One region of the Blautia sp. MCC283 genome, then DNA from elsewhere that is predicted to be linked to it. Evidence: predicted binding sites of a transcription regulator. Region 1 holds the regulator's gene; the other holds the start of a gene.
The links. Region 1 encodes Rex, which represses fermentation and respiration genes when NADH is low (regulators of the CRP and FNR family bind a similar motif). Its sites were predicted from a motif close to ATTGTTAANTANTTAACAAT; they were not measured.

Region 1 (11,868 bases):
GGTGATTCCTGCATGTCGAAGTTCCAGCGCTTCTTCTGCGGTAGCCGTGGCAAATCCCCAGATATAGTCATAATCCTGGATCAGACGTGCAATAGCTCTGGCACCATGGCCATAACCGTCCGCTTTGATCACAGCAATGATCTTTGTCCCTTCTTTGACATTTTTATGCATTTCCTCAAAATTGTGAGCAATGGCATCCAGTGATACCAGCGCCTTGACTCTCTCGTATTTTTTCATGATTTTGACTCCTCTTCACATATCGCTAAAGCCCGGGGCAGATATGCGATGATATCTCCCGCCAGCATACTGCGTTTTCCTTTTTCTGCAGCTGCAAGATCACCGCAAAGTCCGTGAAGATAAACACCTAACGCGGCCTTTAAAACCATGGAGGGTTGTTCCTCCGTTTTCAGATACATACATAAGATCCCGGCAAGAAGTCCGGCAAGTACATCCCCGCTTCCTGCAGTTGCCATTCCGGAATTACCGGAAAGATTCAGATAAATATCATCTTTGCCGTCTGTAACAACCGTACATGCATCTTTCTGAACACATACCGTTCCTGTTTCCTTTGCATAATCCACAGCTGTCTGTGCGATTGTTTCCTGAATTTCTCCAATGGATCTGCCGCAGAGCCGGCTCATCTCTCCAATATGAGGAGTCAGGACTACATTCCCGCCCAAAAATTCCTTCCACTGCGGATGCATAGCCAGAAGATTCAGTCCATCCGCATCCAGGATCAGCGGTTTCTTCTCTCTGGCAGCTGCCGTAAGAAACCACTGTGCTCTCTCACGGCTTGCCACCGATGTTCCAAGCCCTGGACCGATGACGATCACGTCACACCAGGAAAGAAGCTGTTCGTTGGATTCTTCGTCAAACCTGCTGCATACCATTGCTTCCGGAAGAAGGATCTGCAAAGGAATCCTGTTCTCTTCCACAGTCTGGATCTTTACCATTCCCGCTCCGGTCCGAAGTGCCGCGCTGGCACTCAAATAAGCAGCACCACACATTCCTGCACTTCCGGTAACAAAAAGTATCTTTCCAAAAGTCCCCTTGTTCCCACCGGGATCACGTTCCGGAAACAGTTTCAGATCTTCTTTCTCCAGACATCTCGCCGATGCTTTTACAGCTTCCTGCTCATAGATCCCAATGTCAGCTATAACGATCTTTCCCGCATACAGCCTTCCCGGATAAAAACAAAGACCTCTTTTCCGGTAACCAAAAGTAACGGTAAGATCGGCACTGAAGGCAATTCCCATTTCCAGGCCAGTATCTCCGTTCACTCCTGATGGGATGTCAACAGCAATTTTTTTCGCCCGGGCACTGTTCATCTCGTGGATGATCTCAGCATAATGTCCCTCGATCGGACGCGCCAGGCCTACGCCAAACACGGCATCTACTATAGTAGTATATTCATCCCAGGCCGGGTTATTCACTTCCGGGACCTGATAACCTGTAGCGATCTTATACTGAAGCAACGTTTCCCTGGTCATTTTTTCTTTGTTTCCGGCCATATAAAATTCAGCCCGAACACCTTTCAGATGAAATAATCTGGCAATGGCAATACCATCTCCTCCGTTATTTCCACTCCCGCATACCACCAGGATCTTCTCGCTCTTCCCAAGATATTTCTCTGTTTCCTCAACTACTTTCAACGCTGCCCGCTCCATCAGAACTTCAGAAGCAACCCCGATCTTGTGGATCGTAGCATTATCCAGCTTCTTCATTTCTTCGCAGGTAACAATTTTTTTCATGCTGCACTTTGCCTCCCCTCTTTAACAGAGAAAGCTGCCGTTTCCGGCAGCCCGCTAAAATTTATTTCTCTACATGTTCCTGCCTGTATTTGCTCAGATTATAAGACAGTGTCATCAGGCTCTCAGAAAGATGCACGTTCTCTACGATCACATCATCCGGTGTCTCAAGATCAAGATGTGCAAAATTCCAGATTGCCTTGATCCCGTTCTCCACCAGAATATCTGCCATTTCCTTGGCCTTATTCTTCGGAAGAGTGAGAATTGCGATCTCTACGTTATTTTCTCTCAGGAAGAATGGAAGTTCGCTGAGCATCTGGATCTCAAGTCCGCGAACCGCAATGCCTTCCAGCACAGGATTTACGTCAAAGATTCCTACCAGCTTAAATCCCCTTTTCTCAAAATCCACATAATTGGCAAGTGCCTGTCCAAGATTACCGGCACCCAGGATGATCATCGGGTGGGCGATATCCAGTCCCAGGATCTTACCGATCTCTGTATAAAGATAATGTACATTATAGCCATACCCCTGCTGCCCGAAACCGCCGAAATTATTAAGATCCTGACGGATCTGAGAAGCTGTGGTATGCATCTTCTTACTTAATTCATTGGAAGAAATACGCTCTACATTGTCTTCCATCAGCTCTCCTAAGTAGCGGTAATAGCGTGGCAGACGCTTAATCACCGCTTTCGAGATTTGTTTTGTCTCCACGATAGTTTCCCTCCTTACTTTACACTAGGTTAATTATACCGAATTGACATTTTCCTGTCAATCAAACTTGTAAGTTATGTACAAATTTCTTCATATTTTTTTAAAAAATTGATTTTTTCTTTGAATTCCTGGCGGTTTCCGTTATAATAAGTGGAGGATTTTCCCTGTTTATTTACTATTCAGGGATAATTCTTTATACAGGAGGACAGTTTTTATGATTTTATCATGTCAGAATATATGCAAAGCTTTTGGCGAAAAAGTAATTTTAAATGATGCATCTTTTCATATTGAAGACCGGGAAAAGGCAGCTCTTATCGGATGTAACGGTGCTGGAAAGACTACTCTTCTTCGTATCATCATGCAGGAGATTTCCGCGGATTCCGGCACGGTAGTACTTGCCCGGGACAAAAATATCGGCTATCTTGCCCAGTACCAGGATATCCACGGACACCATACCATCTACGAAGAGCTTCTTACCACCAAACAGCATATTATCGATATGGAACGCCGTATCCGTAATATGGAGCAGGAAATGAATACCGTAAAAGGCGATGACCTGAACCGCCTGATGGAGACATATACCCGTCTCACCCATCAGTTTGAACTGGAAAACGGCTATGCTTACAAAAGTGAGCTCACCGGTGTCCTGAAGGGTCTTGGTTTCACGGAAGAAGATTACGACAAACAAATCGAGAAACTTTCCGGAGGCCAGAAAACCCGTGTGGCACTTGGAAAGATGCTTCTCTCCAAGCCGGATATCCTTCTTCTGGATGAGCCTACCAACCACCTGGATATGGAAAGCATCTCCTGGCTGGAAACTTATCTTCTGAATTATCCGGGAGCTGTTTTCATCGTTTCCCATGACCGTTATTTTCTGGATAAAGTCGTCACCAAAGTTGTGGAGATCGAAGCCGGACAGACACGTGTCTACAGCGGCAACTACTCCGCCTATGCCCTTAAGAAGGCGCAGCTGCGCGATGCCCAGTACAAGGCGTACTTAAACCAGCAGAGAGATATCAAACATCAGGAAGCAGTCATTGCCAAACTGAAATCTTTTAACCGCGAAAAATCCATCAAGCGTGCAGAAAGCCGCGAGAAGATGCTGGACCGTGTACAGCGTATCGAAAAACCTCTGGAAATCCAGGACCGTATGCGTATTTCCCTGGAACCGCGTGTATTAAGCGGAAATGATGTACTCCATGTGGAGGAACTTTCCAAATCCTTCCCGGGGCAGACCCTGTTTTCTGATATTTCTTTTGATATCAAGAGAGGGGAACGTGTAGCTCTTATCGGCAATAACGGAACCGGAAAAACAACGATGCTGAAGATCATCAACGGACTTATCGAGGCAGATGCCGGCAAGTTTTCCCTGGGTTCCAAAGTTCAGATCGGATATTATGACCAGGAACATCATGTTCTTCATATGGATAAAACTATTTTTCAGGAAATTTCCGACACGTATCCGACTCTTACCGAAACGGAGATCCGAAATATGCTTGCAGCATTCCTCTTTACCGGGGATGATGTATTTAAAGAAATCTCCGCACTTTCCGGTGGAGAAAGAGGTCGTGTTTCTCTTGCCAAGCTGATGCTTTCCGAAGCCAATTTCCTGATCCTGGATGAGCCTACCAACCATCTGGACATTGCTTCCAAGGAAATCCTCGAGGAAGCGCTGGTAAGCTACACCGGTACCGTCCTTTATGTCTCTCACGACCGTTACTTTATCAACCAGACCGCAACCCGGATCATGGAGCTTACCAACCAGGCCGTAGTAAATTACATCGGTGATTATGACTATTATCTGGAGAAAAAAGAAGAGCTGACCAGTGCTTACGCTCCGGGAAGTGACTCTTTGGAAGCGTCATCAGAAGAAAAGGCCGTTTCCGAAAACAAGCTTTCCTGGCAGCAGATGAAAGAAGAACAGGCCAAAAAAAGAAAGCGGGAAGCCGAACTGAAAAAAGTAGAAGCCCGCATTGAAGAACTGGAAACAAGAGACGGCGAAATTGATGAAACCATGGTTCTCCCGGATGTCTGTACTAACGTTGCGGAATGTACCAAACTGAGCCGTGAAAAAGCAGCTATCGCCGAAGAACTGGAAGAACTTTATGAAAAATGGGAAGAGCTGGCCTGATGGTCAGCTCTTTTTACCGGTTGATCCGGCGCTACATCTGTCCGTTTATAACAGTTCCTTCAGAAGATTCTCTTCAAACTGAGGCACACAGGCAAGAATGTCTTCATTTTTAAGATAAGATGGTTCTTCACCTTTCCAATTCTTTACTACACCGCCGGCTTCACGGAGGATAACCGTTCCCGCGGAATAATCCCAGGGTTTCAGGTCACGTTCAATATATCCATGCTCTCTTCCGCAGGCAACATAACACATGTCAAGTTCTGCAGAACCGGTACGTCGGAAATCCCCGCATTTCATAAAAATGCTGTAAAAAATGGGAAACAGATTTCTGGCTTCCTCTTTTTTATAAGGAGTGGAACCATAGGAAATAACCGCATCACCAAAATCCGGAGTATCCGATACCTGGATCTTTCTGCCATTAAGATAAGCACCTTCCCCTTTTGCCGCCTGGAACATTTCATCAGTAAAAGGATTGTAAACAATTCCAAAAACGATCTCGCCTTTTTCATAAAGTCCCAGTGCCACAGCACTCATATGAAAATCACGGATCAGATTGGTGGTTCCGTCAATAGGATCAAGGATCCAGTAGGTTTCCTCCTTTGAAAGCCCCAGATTTTCTTTCTCTTCCGCGATCAGGGAAATTTCCGGAAAAACCTTTCCAAGTTCTTCTTTCAGAAAGTTCTGTACAGCCAGATCTACATTTGTCACATAATTGGCAGCACCTTTTATCATCACTTCTTCCTCATCCATCTCTTTCAGGATAAGATCTTTTGTCTGTTTTACAAGATCTGCCACTTTTTTCTGTTCTTCTGCAGAAATCATTCTATTTCCTCCTTCACCATAAGCCATTTCTGATCTAACGGATCAGTCTGCCAAGCTGCTGTTCGAAACATACACCATCATTACGGTCTGTTCCCTCTTCCACTGCGTCCCGGATAGAAGCAGAGATAAAATCCACTGCCATGTTTACACAGTTTTCCATAGGATATCCCTTCACCAGCCCCGCACTGAGTACAGAGGCAAAAAGATCTCCGGTACCGGAATAACTGCCACCTGTTTTCCCGGCGAATACCCAGGAGCACTTTTCTTTTTCCAGAACAAGATTTCCCATTTTCAGTGGCTCGTCCTCTTCCCGGTGATCCACTCCGGTGATCACGACCGCAGGAAGAGAAAATCTCTTTACAAGTCTGTATCCGGTTTCCCTGATCTGTGCCAGCCGTTCCTCACCGGAAAAACTCTGAAATTCCTTCCAGATTTCTTCCATTTTATTTTTCCCATAAAGAAGGAGCAATGCTTCTGTCAGATTTGGGGTGATCACATAGGAACGTCTGGCCAGTTCCCGAAATCTGCTGCAAAGTTCTTCTGTATAGATGGGATAAACTGCTCCGTCATCTCCCATTACCGGATCTGTCAGGATCAGCGTATCCTCTCCTGCAAATGTATCAATAAATTTCAGGATCTTATCGGCCTGTTTCTCATCCGAGAGAAATCCCGTGTAAATTCCGTCCGGAACAAATCCTCGTTTTTTCCATTCTTCCATATATGGAGCCATATGTTCTGTAAAATCTTCACAGAAATAGGTTTCATAGCCTGTCTGATTACTTAAAACAGCGGTGGGAAACGGACATGCCTGCACTCCCATCACCGAGATCACGGGAATTGCCGCTGTCAGCGAGCACTTTCCCAGCCCGGAAAGATCATTGATCACTGCTATTTTCTTCATCTCACTTCTCCAGTCTTGAGTTTTTTTCTGTATTATTATAGAATGAATTGTCAGGTTTACGCAATCATTTTTGGAAGGAAATTATCATACCTATGTTAAATATATCCACAGAACACAAAAAAGAACATCTCTACCTGGAGGTTTATCATTATTACCGGAAACTGATCATGGAAGAACGTCTTCTTCCGGGCAGCAAAATGCCATCACTCCGTAAATGCGCCCAGGAACTGAAATTAAGCCGTACCACTATAGAAAATGCATATCTTCAGCTTGCGGCAGACGGTTATATCATTGCCAGGGCACAGAGTGGTTATTACGTCACAGACATTGCCACCAAACAGCATCCTGTCATCCTGGAAAAGCATTCCGAAAACATGGTTCCCTGCCTTTATGATTTTGCTTCTTCCGGTGTTGACCGGGAGAGTTTCCGTTTTGATCTGTGGCAGCGCTATATCAAAAGTGCTCTCCGTCAGGATAACCGTATGCTTTCCTACGGAGAACCCCAGGGGGAAAAAGATCTCCGGGAGGTTCTTTCAGATTATATCCGGGAACGGCGAAATGTGATCTGTTCCCCTGACGATATCGTGGTAGGTGCCGGACTTCAGAGCCTTCTCCAGATCCTCTGCCCTCTGATCCGGGAGAGAAAAACCGTTTCATTCCCTACCCCGTCATTTATCCAGGGCAGTACGATTTTTGAAGATTACGGATTTGATGTCCATTACCGGGACAAAAACTGCGATGTGATCTATGTTTCCCCTGCCCACATGACCAAGTGGGGAGAGATCATGCCGGTGAAACGGCGTCTGGAACTGATCCATCATGCGGAAGCAAACAACCACCTTATCATTGAAGATGATTTTGAAAACGAATTTGTTTACCTGCAGAAACCTACTCCTTCTCTCTTTGGACTTGCAGGCGGGGAAAATGTTGTTTATATTGGTTCCTTTTCCAGACTTCTGCTGCCTTCGATCCGCGTAAGCTTTATGGTACTGCCTTCATCCCTCCGGGAACTGTATGCCCCAAAAGCTTCCTTTTATAATCAAACCGCTTCCAAGGCAGAACAGATTGCTCTGTGTCAGTTTATCCGTGACGGACATCTGGTTTCCCAGACAAGAAAGCTTCGCCGTCTGTACGCCCAGAAGCTGAAATCTCTTTCCTGTGCGGTACGGGAAGTCTTCGAAACAGACTGCCAGATCAAAACAGGGGCCGCCGGAACCAGTCTGGCTCTTACAATTCCCTGCACTGTCAACGGTAAAACACTGAAAGAGGCAGCTCGTGCAGAGGGTATGCGTCTGGAAATCCTGAAAGAAACTTCCAGTGACATTACCCTGGTTCTTTCCTGTTCTTCCATTCCCGTAAAAGATTTTCTGCCTGCATGTCAGCTGTTGAAAAATATTTCAGACAACTGCTGCAGCTTTTCTGCTTCTTCGGACATCCTTTCATAAAAAAAGGGCCTTCGCTGCTGTTTCTGAAAAAACAGACCACGAAGGCTCTTTCTTTATTCTTTAATCTCTTCGATTATCGATCATATAAAGCAGTGCATTTACAATACATGCGGCTATATTACTTCCGCCTTTGCGTCCTTTTGCAACAATATAAGGCACATCTGCGTGCATGATCAGTTCCTTCGACTGCACTACATTCACAAATCCGACCGGAACACCAATGATAAGCTCCGGAGAAATTTTTCCTTCCTCGATCAGCTCATAAAGGCGGACCAGTGCAGTAGGCGCGTTTCCAATGGCAAAGATCAGCTTCTCATCCATTTCTGCTGCTTTATCCATACAGGCAGTGGCTCTTGTAGTCCCGTTTTTTTTCGCAAGAGCAGCCACATCCTCATCTGACATAAAACAGTACGCTTCTCCACCGTAACGTGCAAGCGCCCGCTTATTAATACCCGCTTTTGCCATCTGGGTATCTGTGACAATGCACGCACCATTTCTGATCGCTTCCATTGCTTTTTCCACGGCACCATCCGAAAAGCAGAGATTTTCTGCATAGTCAAAATCCGCACTTGTGTGGATACAGCGTTTTACGATCAGTTCTGTTCCCGGGATCAGCGGTGTATCCCCAAGTTCTTCTGTAATGATCTCAAAACTTCTTTTTTCGATCTCCATGGGTTTTACATTTTCAAGCTCAACTTTCATTTCTGTTCATCCTCCGTAATCCCGTTTTCCAGTATCTCATATATTTTTTTCATATCCAGATGCTTCCGAAGCTCAGCTGCCAGGATATCATACTGTTGCTCTTTAAATGCCGCAAAATCCACCCCTGTCATATTCTCCACATCAATTCCTTTTTTTTCACCGATAACACGGATCATGGCCTCTGCTGATGCTTCCTTATCAAAAATGCCATGGATATACGTTCCACAGACATTTCCGGAAAAAGCACCTTCTTCTTTCTTTTCGCCGCTGACACTGTCTGTGATCCTGGTGACAGTTCCGGCATTTTCTTTCAGGATACTCTCTCCCATATGGATCTCATAACCCTCAACCTCTGCGCCGGAAAGCGGTGCGAACACTCCGGAAAGCTCTCCAAAATGTCCCTTTACTCTTGTCCTTGTCTTCTTTTCGGCAAATACCGTCTCCATTGGGAGCAGGCCCATTCCCTTCATGGAACCTCCGTTTTCAACACCATGAGGATCACTTAATGTCTCCCCAAGCATCTGATAACCGCCGCAGACGCCAAAGATCAGCTTGCCTCTGGAAGCTTCCTTTAAGACTGCCGCCTCCATTCCGCTCTCCCGCATCCAGATCAGATCACCCATGGTATTCTTCGTTCCCGGAAGAATGATCATATCCGGCGAATGGAGATCTCTCGGGTGCTTCACATAACGCAGGGAAACTCCCGGAATACTTTCAAAAGGATTAAAATCTGTAAAATTGGAGATCCTTGGTGTACGGATCACCGCAATATCAATAACTCCGGCTTCCTGCTTCCGGTCAAAACGCTCCGTCAGGCTGTCTTCATCTTCTACCTGGATATCCAGATAAGGAGCCACACCGACCACCGGGATCCTGCTTCTCTCTTCCAGCATTTCCACACCCGGGTCCAGAATGGTCTTATCTCCACGGAACTTGTTGATGATCAGTCCCTTAACCATCGCCTTTTCGTCTTCTTCCAGAAGTTCCACTGTACCGATCAGCTGTGCAAAAACGCCTCCCCTGTCAATATCACCAACAAGGAGGACCGGTGCCTTGGCCATTTTTGCCATTCCCATATTTACGATATCTTCATCTTTAAGATTGATCTCTGCCGGGCTTCCTGCACCCTCGATCACAATAATGTCATTTTCTTCGGCAAGGGCATTGTAGGCTTTCATAACATCCGGAACCAGTGTTTTCTTATATTTAAAATAATCTCTGGCACTCATGGTCCCCAGAACTTCCCCGTTTACGATCACCTGGGAACCAACATCATTGGTAGGCTTCAAAAGGATGGGGTTCATAAGAACCGAAGGTTTGATCCCGGCTGCTTCCGCCTGCATGACCTGAGCCCTTCCCATCTCCAGACCATCCTCTGTGATAAATGAATTCAGCGCCATATTCTGTGATTTAAAAGGAGCCACGCGATAACCATCCTGTTTAAAGATCCTGCAAAGCCCTGCAGCAAGCAGGCTTTTTCCTGCATTGGACATGGTTCCCTGTACCATTATTGCTTTTGCCATAATATACCTCCCTCAAGTACTTCGATCAGTCTTATATTCTCCTCATGACGCTTCACCGCAACCCGGTAATAACCTTTTTTCAGACCAGGATAATTGCTGCAGTCACGGATCAGTATTCTCTTCCGCAAACAGAAATCAAACAATTCTTCCGGGCCTTTAAAGAAAATATAATTGGCCTCTGACGGAAATACCTGATATCCGATACGGGTCATCTCCTCTTTCAGCCACTGTGCTTCCTGAAAAACAAGCTGCCGTCCCTTTTCCACATACTCCGTCTCTTCAAGTGCCTGGATTCCTGCTGCCTGTGCCATGGTGGAAACGTTCCAGGGCTGAACGCACAGTTCCATTTTTTCCAGAAGTTTTCTGTTGGAACAGAGGCCATATCCAAGACGTACACCGGCCATAGCATACCGTTTTGTAAATGCCTTCAGGATAAAAAGATTGTTAAATCCGGAAAGTGAACGTTTCAGAGAATACTCCTGCGGCTCTTTTACAAAATCAAGAAAACACTCATCCACAACCAGAAGGATCTCAAGCTTTCTGCATTTTTCCAGGATTTTTTTCAGAAGCCTGTGTGGGATCAGCATGCCGGTAGGATTGTTGGGATTGCATAAAAAAGCTATATCCAGACCTTTATGGAGGATATCCAGATACGAATCACCCAGTACAAATCCGTCATTTTCTGTGAGCATATAATATTCCAGCTCACACCCCATACTTGCCAGTGCCTGTCCGTACTCTGCAAATGTAGGCGCAGGGATCAGTGCCCTTTTGGGATTTACCGCACGGCAGAGCGTAAAGATCACCTCTGCCGCCCCGTTTCCGCAGACAATTTCTTCTTCTTTTACACCTTCATACTCTGCGATTTTTTCCCGGAGAAGGCTGCACCCCACCTGAGGATACTGTGCAATATGATCCAGACTGCGGATAATGGCCTGTTTCACATGTTCCGGTGTCCCAAGCGGATTTAAGTTTGCTGAAAAATCCAGGCAGTCTTTATATTTATATACGTCTCCCCCATGTATGTGTTTTGTCATTGGTCATTCTCCTGTCTGTTCTGTAATTGTCTTCTCTGCTTTTTCACAGTCTGTTAAAGAAACATCAAACGGATTCCTGCACTGATCGCCGCAAAAACGATCACGCCCAGCACAGATGCCGCATACATCAGACGGTTGGCTCTCCTGATATCTTCCGGCTCCACCGGACGGATCGGATCACCAATCGTAGGTTTTTCATATAATTTTCCAAAATAATATGCATTTCCAGCAAGCTGTACATCCAGAGCGCCCGCCATGGCAGCTTCGGTCTGTGCGGAGTTGGGACTTGCATGGTTTCTCCGGTCTCTTTTGTAGATCTTTGCCGCATTCTTCGTATCCATCCCTGTAAAAACAGTTCCTGCTACCATCAGCCAGCCGGAGAGCCTGGCAGGGATATAATTTGCCAGATCATCCAGTTTGGCTGCAACACGGCCAAAATACAGGTATTTATCATTTTTGTATCCCAGCATGGAATCCATGGTATTGATGCCTTTGTACAGAAACATCAGCGGCACACCACCAATGGCCATATAAAGCATGGGCGCGATAACACCATCCGAAGCATTTTCCGCAACTGTTTCCACTGCTGCTTTTGTCACACCGGTTTCCGTAAGCTCTTTGGTATCACGGCCAACGATCATGGAAACCGCATAACGCGCCTCATCCAGTGTCCCGTTTTTCAGGCTGTCATAAACTTTCATGCTTTCATCTTTCAGAGAACGGGTGGCAAGCAGCTGATAGCACCAGAATACCTCCAGCACAAAACCGGCCACCGGCAGAAAACGATAAAGATAATAAAGGACCAGAAATGGCACACCACCACTGAACAGACAGATAAGAACTACGG
Region 2 (11,868 bases), on a different contig from region 1:
GCAGACCTGTTTCTGAATAACAGTGAAATAACAGCCATACAAGTTATACGCTGTAATTCAGGGAACAGGCCTGCTACGCAGGCCGCTTTCCCGTCCGCCCTGAACCAACAATCGGCTCAGCCTGACACTGCCAGTACAGCAGAATACAGGACTGAGCCGATAAAGTTACACATTCCATAACGCATCACAGCGGCGTGGCAGGAGGGGAAGAGCGCGAGAAGGGGAGACGGCCTTCGCAACTATGAGTGCTTCCCCTTCTCGCAAATTTCCTACTTTCATAAAGTAAAAACTATAATCCCAAAAAGAAACACACACACTTCAAAAATCCACTTCACAAAGTAAAAACCATAATCCCAAAAAAGAAACACACACACTTCAAAAATCCACTTCATAAAGTAAAAACTATAATCCCAAAAAGAAACACACACACTTCAAAAATCCGCTTCACAAAGTAAAAGCTATAATCCAAAAAAAGAAACACACACACTTCAAAAATCCACTTCACAAAGTAAAAGCTATAATCCAAAAAAAGAAACACACACACTTCAAAAATCCACTTCACAAAGTAAAAATCACAATCCAAAAAAGAAAAACACACAAACATTACAGATTCAAAGGAAGTCGTCCCACAACTTCCTTTGTCAAAACACCTATGAGAATCCCCGCCAGGACCCCGGCCACCAGCAGTGCCGGTGCATAAACCATCAGACTCGTATTACTCACCACGATCATGGCAACGATCAATTGCCCAATATTGTGCGTAACCCCACCAGCCACACTGATCCCGATCAGACTAAACCCGGAATGTTTTTTCAGCAGATTCATCACAGTCAAACTAAGCGCGGCGCCAGCCATACTATATAAAATACTGAACAGATTTCCAAACATAAACCCAATCACAAGTATCCTGACAACGGACACAAGAGCCGCCTCTTTCGCAGAATACCGATCCAGGATAAAAAGCACTGCCAGGTTTGCAAGTCCGAGCTTGATTCCCGGAATTCCTGCAAACACAGGAATCAGGGACTCCACATATCCCAAAATGATCGCTACTGCGGAAAATAATCCAAGATAAGCTGTTTTTCGTTTCATAAATAAACCCTTTCATTTGTTACAGATGTGCCCCGGACCAAATGTCATCTGTCGGAGGAGAACTGCATGGCGAACGCACATTACGCATATATTCCGTAACATCTTCATCTTATGTCACCGCATCAATCTTCGGTGAACTCTTCGAATCCGAATCCTCCGTGGTATTTTCTCCTTCTATCACCACTTTGTTAGGAAGACAGATAATAGAACCGCCATGTTCATCCACAGCTTTCTGTTTCATACAGTAATGATCCGGACAGGTTGCTTCGATCATGGTAACTTTTCCGTTTTTGATCTCGCAGACATTGGTGTCTCCGATATGTATGACCTGATCCTGGGAAAGAGAATAAGTTCCGAATTCTTTTCCGTCAACGGTAATACGGATCGTATTGTGGGAACGTTTCCCTGTGATCTGAAAACCAAGCCAGAGAACCCCGGCCAGAATCAGGATCCCGGCAATAAAAATCACTTCTTTTTTCTTCAAAATAAAAACTCCGTTTCTGTCACAGATTCAGAAAAAATCATATCATACTCCCATTCAAAAGGCAAATATAAGTTAAGGATATCTAACCAATATCTGGAAAAGTTACAGCAAAAATTAAAGATACGGAGAAAAAAGTTACCGCGTACTAACAAAAAGTATAGACAAGAAAAAAATCAGGTGATATAATACCTAGCTGTAAGTTAGCAATATCTAATTAAAGAAAAATGATTAATTAGAACTAATCTATAAATATGAGTAAAAGATATATAACTTATTCAAAAAACGGTTATGTGCAGATGATAGGAACGGACTGTGAATATCTGACTGACTAAATACAGGGGAGAAAAGAGATGAAAAACCAGAATTTTTATATGAGAGTGATTTCTTTACTGCTGGTAGTTCTGGCTGTGCTTTTTTATAACAGCAGTATGAAAGCCCAGGCAAACGAAAAAGAAATTTCGGCTCTGACAGATAAGGTAGACACGCTTCAGGAGCAGCAGAATGAACTTCTCAGTGCACTGGAGACAAGCTATGCAAACCGTATGCAGAATCAGGCAGCATCCACAGGAACTGACAGCAGTAATGCAGATTCAACAGACGGTGACAAGGCAGCAGACACTTCGGACGGCAAGACATCCAATGCAAACGCGGAGGACACAGCAGCGCCAGATTCCGATAACGTATATAAAGATGGAACTTACACAGGAGAAGCTGATGGATACGGCGGAACCATTCAGGTGGAAGTGACACTTGCCAGTGATGAAATTACATCCATTAATGTGGTCAGTGCACCAGGTGAGGACAGCGCATATCTTTCACAGGCAGAGAGTGTGATCGATTCCATCTTAAGTGCGCAGAGTACAGATGTGGATACTGTATCAGGAGCAACTTTCAGTTCTACAGGAATCCTGAATGCGGTGGATGATGCACTTGGAAAGGCGGAAAATTCATGAAAAAAAGACAGCGGGAAGTAAGGCTGATGCGTGCGGGGATACAGCTGGCATTTTTTATTGCTGCCCCGTCTCTGTTTTCCACAGCTTTTGCGGGAATCAAATCAATTTTTCTCGCCATTGCGGCCGGTCAGCCGGTAGAGTGGAACTCCTTTCTGACTGTAACAGCAGTGCTTCTGATCTTTACGTGTTTTTTCGGAAGACATTTCTGCGGATATGCATGTGCATTCGGATCTTTTGGAGATGCCGTGTATGAAGGTTTTTCTCTGATCTGGATGAAATGTTTTCATAAAAAAAAGAAACCAGCTCTTTCTGAAAGAATGGTACACAGACTTCAGAAAGTCAAATATATCGTACTGGCCCTGATTTTACTTTCCTGCCTTACAGGAGTATACGGAAAGCTTACAGGAACCAGCCCGTGGGATGTTTTTTCCATGATTACAGCAGGACGTTTCCCTAACAGTAAATATCTGGCGGGAATCGTGATTCTGGTTCTGATCATGGTGGGAATGTGTACACAGGAACGTTTTTTCTGCCAGTTTCTCTGCCCTATGGGAGCGGTTTTTGCATTAATGCCGATCCTTCCGGGAGCACTTTTTCAGAGAAACCGTGAAAAATGTCCGCCGAAATGCGGTCTCTGTAAAAAAAGATGTCCGGCTCATCTGGATATTGACGGCGACACGGCCAGGTCCGGCGAATGTCTTTGCTGCCACGCATGTGCGGCAACCTGTCCGAGAAAAAATATTCACATTGGAACAAATGAGGGAAATTAATCTATGAGATCTCATGCTCTGAAAAAGAAAGCTTTTCTGGCAACGGCTGCAGCTGCAGGAATTACCATGGTTTTTCCTGTATTATGCGTAGCTTCGGAAAATGACATACAGACATATACCAATACAGATTTTGCCATGGATACTGTGGTATCAGAAACACTTTATACCACAGGAGACGATATAAACAGTAAACTGACATCTGTACTGACAGATGTGGAAACAAACCTTCTTTCATGGACCAATGAAAGTTCCCAGATTTACAAGGTGAACGCAGACAGCGGAAAAGATAAGGAGATTTCCGATGAACTTTCCGGATATCTGGAACGCCTTCTGAAAATTGCGAAAGATTCTGACGGAGCTTTTGATCCGACCATCGGAAAACTGATCCGTCTGTGGGATATTGGCGGGGAAAATCAGAAAATTCCTGAAGAAGCAGAAATCAAAAATGTTCTGAAAGATTCCGGATATCAGAAAGTTTCTCTTGACGGAACGACGATCCGCATGGACGAGGGATGTTCGCTGGATCTTGGTGCAGCCGGAAAAGGAATTGGCTGTGACTCGATTCTGGAATATCTGGAAACACAGAAGGATGTTTCTGCGGCACTTATGAACCTTGGGGGAAGCAGTGTCATGACCTATGGAAGCAAACCGGATGGTTCTTCCTGGAACGTGGCAGTGACAGATCCCCGTGCTGAAAATGACGACGATTATCTTGGTGTGGTTGCTTTAAATGGCACAGAATTTCTTTCCACATCCGGAGATTATGAGAAATATTTTATCGAAGATGGTGTAAGGTATCACCACATTATGGATCCGTCCACCGGTTATCCGGCAAAAAGCGGAGTGACCGGAGTTACGGTAGTCTGCGACACAGGCCTTGAGGCAGACGCACTTTCCACCGCATGTTTTGTGCTGGGGGTGGAAAAAGGTGCCGAACTGTTGAAAACTTACGGTGCGGACGGACTCTTTGTGGATGAAAATCACCATGTGTATCTCACTGAGGGGATGAAAGAGCGGTTCAGCCTGCTTGCGGATTCCTACAGCGTGGAGGATATCATCGAATAAACGTAAGTTTCAAAGCAGTTTGACGGTATTTACGGTAGTAACCCCTGGAAAGGTTTCTATAAATATTTCATATTTTTAGGAGGAATAAGTAATGCATAAGTGGAATTTACTGAAAAAAACGGCTCCCTGCATCTTAAGTCTTGCAGTGGCAGCAACAAGTTTTCCTACAGCTGTAATGGCAACAGACCTGGACAGCAGCATTGTAGCAGACGAAACCGAGCAGAGCGATGAGGAAGAGATTGCTGAGGTTTCCGATTACGAGGCAGCTGCGGGAGAGGCTGCTGATGCAGAAGAAATTGCGGCAGAGGACCAGAGCGCTGATGAGATCACAGAGGAAAGCGCAGCAGAGAATACGGAGGAAGAAGCTTCCGGTGCAGACGAATTTACAGCAGCAGAAGATGAGACAGAGGCATTTGCGGATTCTGATGAACTTCAGGGAGAGTATCAGTATGTGTATGCAGGCCTGACCTGGGCAGAGTACTGGGCATCTGAAGGTGTGTATGCAGCAGGAGATACAACTTCTTCTGAGGAATTGGACGGCCATAAGGAATTTGACAAAGGTGCTTTTGATACGGTAACAAGAGCAACTACAAACCATGGACTTCACAGAGGAAGCTTCCAGACAGAGACAACTATCGTGGCAGAGGACGGAAGCAGATATCCGATCGCAACATGGGTGGATCAGAATACTATCAAGCTGACAGACGGAAAAACTGTAGGATTTAAAAAAGGAACCATTACAAAAGCAGACGGAACAACCGTAGATATGGATCATTATGAAGTATATGGCCTGAAATACGTTCCGGTTGCTGTAAGAACAGAAGATTATGCAGCATTTTGCCAGAAATACAACGTAGTTACCAATGATGGTGTACTGGAAGGTGGATATGGTGAGGTACAGCTGAGCGCCTATACAGCAACAGCAGCAGTAACAGCAGATACCAACGGTCTGAAATATGCAGTGAAAAACGGCGACAGCTTTACATTTGAGGCAAGAAAAACAGGAGCAGATTCCGGAATCAAGGATCAGGCTCAGAAAACAGCGACAAATGTAACACCGACTGTAAAAGATGCAAGCGGAAGCTACGGAGAATTCCTCCGTGTAGATATTACAGGAGACGGATACGGAGATCTTGGAGCAAACATGCAGGCAGTACGTTGGGATTACTGTGGAGATGACGCTACAGGAACAAAGGTGCTGAGATCTTTCGGAACCAAGTTTGCGGCAGATAACTGGATGCATAAAGCCATGGGAATCCAGCTTGGACTTACCGATTCTTTAAGATGCCAGCTTCCGGAAGGAACAGACGGAACCGGATACTGGAGACTGACCGTATATGCACTTGGCTATGCAGACTACAGCTTTGTAGTACAGGCTACAGATGCAAATATTGTAAAACCAGCGGAAGATCCGGCAGACACAACAGCTCTTACAAAAGAGGTCGAAACAGCAAAAGCACTTGCGGAAAACGATTATACAAAAGAATCCTGGACAGCAATGCAGACAGAGCTTCAGGAGGCAGAGGAGCTTCTTGCAAGAGAAGACGCAACACAGGCAGAGGTTGATGAGGCACTTGAGCATCTTAAGGCAGCAGAAGCAGCTCTTGTAAAAGTGACAGTTGCTCTTGACAAAACATCTGCAACCATTTACACAGGAAAAACAGTTACTCTGAAGGCAGCTTCAAATGATACAGCTAAGACAGTAACATATACAACCAGCAACAAAGCAGTAGCAACAGTATCAAGCACAGGTGTTGTAAAAGGTGTGAAAGCCGGAACTGCAGTGATCACTGCAAACTGCGGAAACGCAACAGCAACCTGCAAAGTAACTGTAAAAGCTCCATCTGTAAAATTCGCAAAGAAATCTGCAGTTGTTTACAAAGGAAAAACAGCCACTGTAAAAGCAACACTGGCCGGAGTATCCTCTGTAACATATAAGAGCAGCAATACAAAGATCGCAACAGTAAACAGCAAGACAGGTACCGTAAAGGGAATCAAAGCCGGAACTGTAACGATCACAGCAACAAGCGGAAAACTGAAAGCAACCTACAAGCTGACAGTTAAGAACCCGACCTTTACACTTACAAAATCCTCTGCAACAATTGCAAAAGGAAAAACAACAACCATCAGATCCAAAGCAACACCAGTATCCACTGTTACATACACAAGCAGCAACAAGAAAGTTGCAACCGTAACAGGCAAAGGTGTTGTAAAAGGAATCAGCAAAGGTAAAGCAACCATCACAGTTAAATGCAACGGAATTACAAAGAAATTTGTGGTAACTGTTAAATAATACAACGGTTCATCAAAGAGTAGGAACCTCTGCCGCAGGTATACGGAAATATCTGCGGCAGAGGTCTGCTCATTTTCTGTGGCGGTTCGGAAAATGACCGGAAACGCCGTAAAGAGCATATACCTGACAGAAGCCGCACAAAAAGAGGGGAGAAAAAGAATTATGGAAAAAGATTTAAAAGACAAAAAGCCAGCTGAAAATGGCACACCCAAAGTACCCTGGCCAAAGCTGATCCCTGCAGCTGCTGTCATTGCGGCACTTGTATTTTCAGGTATAAAAGCACAGGGCTCTGATGCAAATACGGAATCTGTCCAGAAAGCAGACACAACGGTCATGTCTGCTTCTGAACTGGAAAAATATCTCGGATATGAGGAGACTTCCGATTCAGCAGACAGCAGTACTGCAGCAAAAAAGAGCAGCACGTCCAAGAAAAGCACATCTAAGAAAAGTACGAAAAAAACAGCAGCAAAAAAGAGCTCAGGGAAAAGAACCGTATCAGAATCAGCCAGAAATAATGCCAGTGCAGCCGGACAGGGCTCTACCCAGACTCCTGTAGCAGATGTTCCGGCAAATGGATATAAAGACGGAACCTACGAAGGCTCCGGAACCGGATTCGGCGGAACCATCCGTGTTCGTGTAACGGTCAGTGGAGGAAAAATTGCAGCTATTGATATCCTGGACGCTTCCGGTGAAACGGCTTCCTATTTTGCATCTGCCCAGGGAGTGATCAGCAAAATGATTGCGGGAAATACACCAAATGTAGACGCAGTCAGCGGAGCAACCTATTCTTCCAACGGAATTATCCAGGCAGTCCAGAATGCATTATCCCAGGCAGCGGCAGATGGAAGCAGCCAGCAGGTCACCCCTGCACCTGTGGCAACCTCCACACCAACGCCAACAAAAGCCCCTTCAAAGAAACCAAAGCCAACCGCAAATCCAGATCCTGACAGCCCGAAAAAGTATCTGGATGGTACATACAAAGCATCCGCAAAAGGTTACAGCGGAGATGTAAAAGTGACTGTAACCATCAAGGATGGAATCATCACAGCGGTAAAACAGGAAAACTCAGATACTCCGATGTTTTTTGAAAAAGCGTGGAGTGTGCTGGAAGAGCAGATTGTGGGAACGAATTATGTAGACGATATTGATACCGTCAGCGGAGCAACCTACTCCTCCAACGGAATTCTGAATGCTGTGAAAAAGGCTCTGAAGTCTGCGCTTAATCCAGAATATGGAAAGAAAGTAACTCCAACTCCGACAAAGAAACCGACACCAAAGCCAACGGCAACACCGAAACCAACGGCAACGCCGAAGCCGACCGCAACTCCGGTTCCAACGGCAACACCGGAACCTACAACCGATCCGGATGACCCAAATGTAACACCGACTCCAGATCCGGAGAATCCTGATGTAACACCGGAGCCTACCGAAGATCCGGAACCGACCCCTGCAGGAATGTATAATGACGGAACTTATCAGGGCTCAGCTTTTGGATATGGTGGCAAAACAAGACTGACCGTAACCATCTCAGGAGGTCAGATTGTTGAGATTACACAGACGAATAATGATACTCCGGAATTCTTTAATGAGGCATGGAATACCATTTATCCGCAGATTATGGCAAACCAGACTGCAGATGGCATTGATACTGTCAGTGGTGCGACACTCTCATCCGAGGGCATTCTCGGAGCAGCGCAGAAAGCACTTGCACAGGCAAAAAAATAACCGAATTAACTGCAAAGCAGTTATTCGGTTATGAGCAAGTAGCGAATGCGGATTGCGAATATCTGCTTGACTATAACCAACACTCTTGATCTAAGTCAAAGTCCCCGGGAACTTCACAAAATCCAGGAAGTTCCCGGGGTTTTTATGTTCATGTATAAGGAGATATTCTACCTTTTTACCCTTATATCGACAAAAAAATAACAGATCAATACACAGAATAATAAAAAAAAAGACAGAATATATAAAAAGAAATTTGAATTACATCAATAATTAACGCAAAACATCCTGGAAAATACAGCCATAATTTTATTGCATACAACTATATTTTATGTTATGTTTGAATGTGTGTAATTAAAATTGTTATTTATGTGACAAACAACGCTGAAAGGAGAACAAACATGAGCAGTAAAATTACGATCATCGGAGCAGGAAGCGTAGGTGCAACCATCGCCTACACCTTATCACAGAAGAGCATTGCCTCAGAAATCGTCCTGATCGACATCAACAAACAGAAGGCAGAGGGCGAGGTCATGGACATTGACCAGGGAACCAGTTTCCGTGAACCGATCTCCATCGTGGCAGGAGATTATCCGGATGCAGCTGATTCTGATATTGTCATCATCACTTCCGGTATTGCCAGAAAGCCAGGACAGACACGTATCGAGCTGACACAGACTAATGTCAACATCATGAAAAGTATCACTCCGGAGATCGTAAAGGTGGCTCCTAAGGCGCTTTATATTATTGTAAGTAATCCATGTGACATTATGACGTATGCATTTGCAAAAATTTCCGGTCTTCCGGAGCGCCAGATCCTTGGTTCCGGAACTGCACTGGACACTGCCCGTCTCCGCTGCAGACTTTCCCAGCACTATGGCGTATCGGAGAAAAATATTCACGCCTATGTATTCGGAGAGCACGGAGATACCTCCTTTGTACCGTGGTCAAGAGCCTTTGTTGCAGGTGCGACCCTTGATGAATTTGACAAGATCGTTCATGAGGATCAGAAAGATCTGCCGCCACTTGACAGAGAGGAAGTTCTGGAGTATGTTCATACTTCAGGATCAACTGTTATTGCCAAGAAAGGTGCCACATTTTATGCGGTAGCCGTATCTGTCTGCAGACTTTGCTCGCTTCTTCTTGCAGCATCTGATACAATAGTCAGTGTATCAACCATGCTTCACGGAGAGTATGGCATTGAAGACGTATGTCTTAGCACTATGGCTTCCATCGGACCGAATGGTGTGAAACGAATTGTCCGCGTTCCTCTGACCGAGGAGGAGACAGAGAAGCTTCACGCAAGCGCTAATGCTCTGAAAGACGTGATCGCACAGATTGATCTTTGATAAATGTCAGAAGCTGTGTAAAGAGGGAAATGCAGCCTCAGGCAAATTTGAAACAACGGGAGAAAGATAAAAATGGATATTATTCAGGTAATTACCAGAGAATTGAACGTTGAGAAATGGCAGGTCGAGGCAGCAGTCAAACTGATCGACGAAGGCTGCACCATTCCTTTTATTTCCAGATACCGCAAAGAAGCAACCGGTACACTCAATGACGAACAGCTTCGTAACCTTAACGAAAGACTTGCCTATTTAAGAAACCTTGAGGACAAAAAAGCCCAGGTTCTCGGAAGCATCGAGGAACAGGGCAAGCTGACTCCGGAACTGAAGAAACAGATCGAGGCAGCGCAGACACTTGTAGTGGTAGAAGATCTTTACCGCCCATATCGGCCGAAACGCCGTACAAGAGCTATCATTGCCAGGGAAAAAGGCCTGGGACCGCTGGCGGATATCATTCTTCTTCAGATGACGAAGAAACCTCTTGAGGAAGAGGCGAAAGCATTTCTTTCAGAAGAGAAAGAAGTCAAAACTGTGGAAGAAGCCATCAGCGGCGCCAGGGATATCCTTGCGGAACATATTTCTGATGAGGCAGACTACCGTATCAGCATCCGTAAAAGAACCATGGATAAAGGAACGATCTGTTCCACTGCGAGAGATGAGAAAGAGCAGTCCGTATACGAGATGTATTATGATTTCGAGGAGCCGGTGAAGAAGCTTGCCGGCCATCGTGTCCTTGCCCTGAACCGTGGTGAGAAAGAGAAATTCCTCACTGTAAAGATCCTTGCACCTGAGGAAGAGATCATCCTCTATCTGGAGAAACAGGTGATCGTCCGCGACAATCCCAATACCACACCGGTGCTGAAAGAAGCCATTGAGGACAGCTACAAACGTCTCATCGGACCGGCCATTGAGCGTGAAATCCGAAGTGCCCTTACAGAGGCAGCAGAAGACGGTGCTATCCATGTCTTTGGCAAAAACCTGGAGCAGCTTCTCATGCAGCCTCCAATTGCGGGGCAGGTAGTTCTTGGATGGGACCCGGCGTTCCGTACGGGATGTAAGCTTGCAGTGGTAGATCCAACCGGAAAAGTTCTGGATACTACAGTGATCTATCCAACAGCGCCTACCAACGAGAACAAGATCCGTGCAGCCAAGGAAACCCTCAAAAAACTCATCAGCAAATATCACGTGACCCTGATTTCCGTAGGAAACGGAACCGCATCCAGGGAGTCCGAGCAGATCATCGTGGAACTTCTTAAGGAAATCCCGGAAAAAGTTCAGTATGTGATCACCAACGAGGCAGGAGCTTCCGTATATTCTGCAAGCAAGCTTGCAACAGAAGAGTTCCCGAATTTCGATGTGGGACAGAGAAGTGCCGCATCCATCGCAAGACGTGTTCAGGACCCGCTGGCAGAGCTTGTAAAGATCGACCCGAAATCCATCGGTGTGGGCCAGTATCAGCATGACATGAACCAGAAGAAGCTTGGCGAAGCATTGAACGGCGTTGTAGAAGACTGTGTTAATAAAGTCGGCGTGGATCTGAATACCGCATCCGCATCCCTTTTGGAATACATTTCCGGAATCAGCAAAACCATCGCAAAAAATATCGTCACTTACCGTGAAGAAAACGGCCGTTTCCAGACAAGAAGAGAACTTCTGAAAGTTGCCAAGCTGGGACCGAAAGCTTTTGAGCAGTGTGCAGGTTTCACACGGATCACAGGGGGCAAAAATCCTCTGGATGCAACCAGTGTCCATCCGGAGAGCTACGACGCAGCCAAAAAACTCCTGGAAAAACTTGGCTACACACCGGAAGATGTGGCAGAGCGTAAACTTACTGGCATTTCCAGACAGATCCGCGATTACGGAAAACTGGCAAAAGAGTTGGAGATCGGTGAGCCGACTCTTCGTGATATCGTAAAAGAGCTGGAAAAACCGGCCAGAGATCCACGAGATGAGATGCCGAAACCGATCCTCCGTACCGATGTCCTGGATATGAAAGACCTGAAAGAGGGTATGGTACTGAAGGGAACTGTCCGCAATGTTATTGACTTCGGTGCTTTTGTAGATATCGGAGTTCATCAGGACGGTCTGGTCCATATTTCCGAGATGAGTGAGAAATTTATCAAACATCCGCTGGAAGCAGTCA

Region 2: the regulator Rex is predicted to act here: its motif matches at 8,739-8,758, upstream of GPK81_RS13895 (L-lactate dehydrogenase).

What each region holds. Positions count from the first base shown of each region.
Region 1 is NZ_WQQB01000028.1:145,458-157,325, forward strand. It holds gene alr (alanine racemase) at 1-237, opposite strand, end outside; gene GPK81_RS10120 (bifunctional ADP-dependent NAD(P)H-hydrate dehydratase/NAD(P)H-hydrate epimerase) at 234-1,751, opposite strand; gene GPK81_RS10125 (redox-sensing transcriptional repressor Rex) at 1,813-2,460, opposite strand; gene abc-f (ribosomal protection-like ABC-F family protein) at 2,675-4,591, shown strand; gene GPK81_RS10135 (inositol monophosphatase family protein) at 4,637-5,413, opposite strand; gene GPK81_RS10140 (pyridoxamine kinase) at 5,448-6,314, opposite strand; gene pdxR (MocR-like pyridoxine biosynthesis transcription factor PdxR) at 6,407-7,759, shown strand; gene GPK81_RS10150 (precorrin-8X methylmutase) at 7,820-8,461, opposite strand; gene GPK81_RS10155 (cobyric acid synthase) at 8,458-9,984, opposite strand; gene cobD (threonine-phosphate decarboxylase CobD) at 9,969-11,021, opposite strand; gene cbiB (adenosylcobinamide-phosphate synthase CbiB) at 11,075-11,868, opposite strand, start outside.
Region 2 is NZ_WQQB01000045.1:272,709-284,576, reverse strand. It holds gene GPK81_RS13930 (Gx transporter family protein) at 604-1,092, opposite strand; gene GPK81_RS13925 (NusG domain II-containing protein) at 1,202-1,576, opposite strand; gene GPK81_RS13920 (FMN-binding protein) at 1,927-2,529, shown strand; gene GPK81_RS13915 (4Fe-4S binding protein) at 2,526-3,299, shown strand; gene GPK81_RS13910 (FAD:protein FMN transferase) at 3,303-4,364, shown strand; gene GPK81_RS13905 (penicillin-binding Tp47 domain C-containing protein) at 4,456-6,657, shown strand; gene GPK81_RS13900 (FMN-binding protein) at 6,820-8,382, shown strand; gene GPK81_RS13895 (L-lactate dehydrogenase) at 8,781-9,728, shown strand; gene GPK81_RS13890 (Tex family protein) at 9,801-11,868, shown strand, end outside.